2 regions of the Vibrio rhizosphaerae genome follow, and region 2 is predicted to be linked to the other one. Evidence: predicted binding sites of a transcription regulator. Region 2 holds the regulator's gene; the other holds the start of a gene.
The links. The regulator PurR, encoded in region 2, represses purine synthesis genes. The targets are predictions, from matches to a motif close to TNANGNAAACGTTTNCNTNA.
Positions count from the first base shown of each region.

Region 1: a site for PurR is predicted at 1,357-1,376, ahead of OCV37_RS11365 (NCS2 family permease). Genes of this name have one in related genera too.

Region 1 is NZ_AP024903.1:2,606,478-2,609,910, forward strand. Features, by position in the region: gene gpt (xanthine phosphoribosyltransferase) at 1-11, opposite strand, end outside; gene OCV37_RS11365 (NCS2 family permease) at 49-1,338, opposite strand; gene OCV37_RS11370 (aminoacyl-histidine dipeptidase) at 2,153-3,433, shown strand, end outside.
Region 2 is NZ_AP024903.1:2,049,357-2,052,789, forward strand. Features, by position in the region: gene cmoM (tRNA uridine 5-oxyacetic acid(34) methyltransferase CmoM) at 1-411, opposite strand, end outside; gene elyC (envelope biogenesis factor ElyC) at 481-1,311, shown strand; gene purR (HTH-type transcriptional repressor PurR) at 1,611-2,621, shown strand; cyclic di-GMP riboswitch class I at 2,764-2,849, shown strand; gene OCV37_RS08755 (TfoX/Sxy family DNA transformation protein) at 2,977-3,433, shown strand, end outside.

The DNA of each region.
Region 1 (3,433 bases), 560 kb from region 2:
CTTTTGCTCATTGTTCTCTATCCAATTTTTTATCTAAAATCTAATTCGTTAACCTGCGATATATTTTACAACAAAAATCGCAGCCATGACCCACACACTGAGTGAAACATGACGGGCTTTACCGCTCAAGAGTTTAATCACCGCATACGAGATAAAACCTAAAGAGATACCTTCAGCAATTGAAGAGGTAAGAGGCATCATTAAACAGGTCACGACAACAGGCGCAGCCTCCGTGAGATCCCGCCAGTCAATACCAACCAAACCGGATAGCATCAGAATAGACACATAAAGGAGTGCACCTGCGGTTGCGTATGCGGGAATCATTCCAGCAAGCGGCGCAAAGAATAAAGCAAACAGGAAGAGAATTCCAACAACAACCGCTGTCAATCCGGTTCGTCCGCCAGTTGCAACACCAGCCGCACTCTCAATGTAAGACGTGGTATTCGATGTTCCGAGTAACGCACCGGCAACCGTTGCAGAAGAGTCGGCCAACAATGCCCGATTCAGACGCGGAATTTTTCCGTCTTCGCCAATAAGTTCTGCTTTCTGAGCAACACCGACAAGTGTTCCGGCGGTATCAAACAGGTCGACGAACAAGAATGCAAACACAACCGAGATCATGCCAACATCTAATAGTGCAGAAAAATCCAGCTGTAAAAATGTCGGGGCTATACTTGGCGGCATTGAAACCAACCCGGTCCAATGGACATCACCGATCATCAAACCAATCGCACTGATCGCCAAAATAGCAATCATCACCCCACCTTTCACATTACGATAAACCAGTGCGATCGTGAGAAAGAAACCGAGGGCGCCTAAAACACAATGCAGCGAAGTAATATGGCCAAGAGAAACCAGTGTCGCTGGATTATCAACGATAATCCCTGCATTTTTTAACGCGATAAAAGCAAGAAACAGACCGATCCCTGACGAAATACCGGTCCTTAAAGACATTGGAATTGAATTGATAATCCATTCCCGAATCTTAAATAAACTCAGTAGGATGAACAACACGCCTGAAGCAAAGACTGCTGCCAAAGCAACCTGCCACGTATACCCCATGCCGAGCACGACAGTATAGGTGAAAAATGCATTCAGTCCCATCCCCGGCGCCAGCGCTATCGGATAATTCGCGACAAACCCCATGATGAAACAGCCAACAGCAGCTGCCAGACACGTTGCCACAAAAACGGCGCCATGATCCATGCCTGTATCCGCTAGAATTGCTGGATTCACAAAAATGATATAAGCCATGGTCAGAAAAGTCGTAATTCCCGCAATGACTTCTGTTCGCATGGTTGTCCCATGTTCACTCAGTTTAAATAGCTTCTCGAGCATGATGGTTCCTATATAGATTCAAGTAAACGGTTGCGTAAACGATTGGGAGGCGATTATAGAGAGTAAAGACGGCAAATTCTAGCGCAATTGATATAAAAACTGACCTAATAGTCAAGTTTATGAAACCTTGTAAATATCTCGATTTACACGGTATCGATTATCAAAATATCGGAGTCATCCCCATCTGTGATTGCATCAGACAAGCAGGCTCAACCGCACGGTAGGATAAAAAAACGCCACTTCATATGAAGTGGCGATGGAAAGGGGTCAAAATCTTCCAATAAATTTAGGGGTGAACAAAAATGTCCGAGCCACAAGTTTCTATCGGTGCCAACTGAACAACAGACCATCAGAGCAAATCGGTCTAATCAGAGCCTCGAATATTCCCCATCGTTCTCGTTGGAAAATACTTCATTCAGGCGTCCCAATAAACGGGTTCAATAGAAGCGTTGCAGGCAGATTCAAATATACCATAAAGAAAATTTATTACAACAAAACCGTGATAAAAATCAAATAAAGCCAGATTTAGTTAAATTTTATTGAGATTTATGTAATTTAATTACCAAAATAAAACTTTTTGATGAAATTTTATTCCCTAACCTCAACAACAATAATCAATGCAGCTCATATTGATTTTAAAAAAAACATTTGTCGAACTATCCCCTGCATGATGAGGGTGATATTCTCTTGCTATCGACTGGTGCACAGGGTCTTCAGTACAAACGAACGCTCAAGTACAGACTAAACTTTACGCACCAACTCAGTTTGATTTGATCCACTTTTCATCAACCACGTTGTGGAACAGGAGTCTTCAGTGTCAGAATTCCAATCCGAAATCAGTCATCTTTCACCATCTCTTGTCTGGAAATTTTTCGATAAGATATGTTCTATCCCGCATCCTTCATATCATGAAGAAAATCTCGCACAATACATTATCGAATGGGCTCAAGAGCAATCGCTTGATGTCAGACGAGATCCTACAGGTAACATTTTTATTAAAAAACCGGCCACATCAGGCATGGAAAACCGAAAAGGGGTTGTTTTACAGGCGCATCTGGATATGGTGCCCCAAAAAAATGAAGAGACGGTTCACAACTTCGAACAAGATCCGATTCGCCCTTACATTGACGGAGACTGGGTCACCGCTCAAGGCACGACTCTCGGTGCAGACAATGGGATTGGAATGGCAACCTGTCTTGCTGTTTTAGCCGCCGATAATATCCAACATGGTCCTTTAGAAGTGCTGTTGACCATCAATGAAGAGGCAGGCATGACGGGTGCGTTTGGTCTGGAGCCGGGTTACCTTGAAGGCGAGATCCTGCTGAATACGGACTCAGAACAGGAAGGCGAAGTTTACGTCGGATGTGCCGGAGGTATTAACGGACTACTCGCGTTTGATATTGAACGGAGTCCGGTACCGGCAAACCATGTCATCCGCAAACTCCAGCTCAAAGGTCTCAAAGGTGGCCATTCAGGCTGTGATATCCATCTTGGCCGCGGCAATGCCAATCAATTATTAGCTCGATTTTTGGCACAACATGCCAAACCACTTGCATTCCGACTGATTGATTTTCAGGGTGGCTCATTGAGAAATGCGATTCCGCGTGAAGGTTTTGTGACTTTATGCCTCCCTGAAGAAAATGCATCCGAACTCGCTGAAGCATTCCAACGTTTCTCCGCAACCATTCGTCAGGAACTGGAACAGACAGAAGGCAATATCATCACCGAATGTCATGATATTGAGCTGGATCCGCAACGGCATCAGGTATTTGATTTATCGACTCAGCAACGTTTCATTGCCACACTCAATGCCAGCCCCAATGGCGTGATTCGGATGAGTGACGATTTTCCCGGCGTGGTCGAAACCTCACTGAATCTGGGAGTGGTCAAAACAGATGAATCGACAGTTTCTATCCTCAGCTTAGTCCGTTCTTTAATCGACTCCGGCCGTCAACAGGTAGAAAGCCGTCTGAGATCGATAGCCGAACTCGCCCATGCGCATGTTGATTTTTACGATGCCTATCCCGGGTGGAAGCCTGATACGAATTCAGCCATTATGGCCATCTTCAGGGAACAGTATGAAAATATTTATGGT
Region 2 (3,433 bases):
CGGATCAGCCAGCCACTCCATCACCGCATGAAACATCAAAAAGTCAACCGGAGCGGTGATGTGCTGTTGCATATCCTGTACTGCCGCATGGACAAAGCGATACTGCGTAAGCAGACCATTTTTTTCAATATCGGTGTACGCCAACTGCAACATTTCAGAAGAAAGATCACATAATGTCACCTGATGTCCCTGTCTCGCGAGCCGCTGCGATAGCTGTGCCAGACCACCACCGGCATCCAGCACCGAAAGTGGGAATGCTTCCGGAGAAAATGATGTTAAAATAGTTTGAATATCTTCCCACACAATGGTCTGACGAATCATACCTTTGTCAGAGCCGTATATATTTTTTGCAAATTTGTGGGCAATATCGTCGAAATTGCGATCTTCAGTCACAGTAGCTTGAGTTATCATAACGAATCGTGCTGCTATTCTGTCATAGGAATGGCAGGAATAAAGAGGATTATTCGTTTTTAATCTCAATTGCTGTTTTTTCGGACTATTTCTTATATGTTTGAGCTTAAAAAAATCATATCTGCATTAATGATGCCCCTTCCCGCCTTGCTCATCATCGGTTTTATCGGACTGATGATGATTATGTTTTCAACAAAAAGGAAAACCGGTTGCCTGATTGTTCTGTTCTCTTACACATTACTGTTTTTAGCGTCATTCCAGCCTGTTTCTGACCGCCTTCTTGCCCCGCTGGAACGCAAATATTCAGCCTTTTTACCTGTAGAGGGTAGCATTGACTACATCATGGTTCTTGGCAGCGGTCATGTTGTCGATGATCAACTCCCGCCGACCTCTCAACTCAGTCGTTCCGCTCTCATGCGACTGACGGAAGGTATCCGGATTATGCGGATGTATCCGGGATCTCGTTTGATTCTTTCCGGATATGCCGGCGGTACCCGGTTTAGTCATGCCAGAATGCTGGCAAGAGTTGCTCTGTCACTCGGTGTAGCAAAATCCGATATCGTGTTACTGGAAAGTGCCAAAGATACCTGGGAAGAAGCTCAGCTAGCCGCAAGTTTTGTCGGACCGCGAAAACTAGTGCTCGTCACCTCTGCCAGTCATATGGATCGTGCATTACATGAGTTCCAGTCTGCTGGCCTCAACCCGATCCCTGCCCCAACCAATTATCTGTCTTATAAAAATATAGCGCAGCCTTGGATAAAATATGCGCCGAAAGCCATTTATCTCGAACAGACAGAAAGATATTGGTATGAAACATTGGGGAAATTCTGGCACTACTTGAAAAACTGGGTCGCGAATCAGGAAGCAACCGTTGCCGAACCGGCGAAACAGAAGCTTTAGCATGCATGATTTCATCATACAGTCTCAATTCATGGCAAAGACCAGCGGACGAGCAGAAGAGTGCCTCATTTTGATTGCTATTCCTGAACCGGCAGTCTAAAATTCGCGGTTAAGCATATTTTAGACCGACAAAAACCGCTAAATTTAGCGGTTTTTGTCCTTATTGGCGAATAACCTCAAGATGCTTTCGCGACGGGTTATCCAATGACGAAGTATAGATAAAATCTTCATCACTATTCTTTCAATTGTAATTTGCTCCGGACTGCTGGATCTTCAGCATAAGCGACAGGACAATACCTATGGCTACGATAAAAGACGTTGCCCGCTTGGCGGGAGTTTCAACAACAACTGTTTCACACGTAATTAACAAAACTCGGTTTGTGGCAGAAACGACTCAGGAAAAAGTCATGGAAGCCGTGAAAACACTCAACTATGCACCCAGTGCTGTCGCCCGGAGTTTGAAATGTAACTCAACGCGAACCATCGGGATGTTAGTGACTCAATCAACCAATCCCTTCTTCTCTGAAGTCATTGATGGTGTTGAAAGCTATTGTTACCGACAAGGCTACACGCTGATTTTGTGTAATACCGGTGGCCTGTATGAGAAGCAACGTGATTATATTCGGATGCTGGCTGAGAAACGAGTCGATGGGATGTTAGTGATGTGTTCCGATCTGACCGCCGAACTTTTAGATATGCTGGAAGCTTATAATGATATTCCCAAAGTCATTATGGACTGGGGGCCGGAGAGCTCTCAAGCGGATAAAATTATCGATAATTCAGAAGAAGGCGGCTACCTTGCAACCAAGTATCTGCTTGATAAAGGTCATCGCAAAATTGCCTGTTTGAGTGGACAGTTGTCAAAAGCGGCTTGCCTGGAGCGGATTCAAGGGTTCCGTAGAGCAATGGCTGAAGTGGGAGTGACACCCAATGAAGACTGGATTCTGGAAGGCAACTTTGAGTGTGATACTGCCGTTTTAGCCGCTGATAAAATCATTGCAATGGATGAACAACCGACAGCTGTTTTTTGCTTTAATGACACAATGGCTTTAGGGCTGATGAGTCGCTTACAGCAGAGAGGTATAAAGGTCCCGGATGATATATCGGTCATTGGTTATGATAACATTGAGATCTCAGAATATTTTTCTCCACCGCTGACAACCATTCACCAGCCGAAACGCCGGGTCGGAAAAAACGCTTTCGAAATCCTATTGGAACGGATCAAAAGTAAGGAACATGAACGCAGAACGTTTGAAATGCATCCTGAAATTGTAGAACGCAACACCGTTAAGGATTTAAACAAAAATTAACACCTAATTGACATTTCGTTGGAGGGAGGTCATTCCTCCAACCACTTTCTTTCTATTGATAACATTTATTAATTGGACTAGAATCACACATTGTGGAGTAGGCATTTCGATGGTTACTCCATAATTCCGTACTGGAAAAGTGTCACGCACAGGGCAAACCATCTGAAAAGATGGGACGCAAAGCCTCCGGCCTAAACCATGAAAATGATAGGTAGCGGGGTTACCGATGGCAAAAATGCATTTCACATTCGTCAATCTTTGACGTTTTGTTAACATACTTTCTGCATTCTTTTGCTAAATTCTCGGACCTGATTTTGGTGGCGTATTCATTTAAAAATACACCGAGACGTAAAGCATGGACAAACCAATTCTTAAAGATTCAATGCGGCTTTTTGAACAACTAGGCCGTGTCAAATCACGCTCAATGTTCGGCGGGTTTGGTATTTTCGTAAACGACATTATGTTTGCACTTGTCGTTCAAGACAAACTTCATATACGGGCAGACAATCACTCACTGGAGACGTTTAAAGCAAAAGGGTTTGAACCTTATGTGTATACAAAACGTGGTTTTCCGGTTGTGACCAAGTATTTTGCGCTTCCTGCAGACTACTGGAATGATGTAGATACAATTTTCAACATTGCAAAGCAAGCCTACTTAAATGCGAAAGATGAAAAAACGACGCATGTAGAGGCAAAACCGCAGCGATTGAAAGATCTGCCTAATCTTCGCTTGGCAACCGAACGGATGCTACGCAAAGCTGGAATTAATTCTGTTGAAGAACTTCATCAAAAAGGATCTCTCAGCGCATATA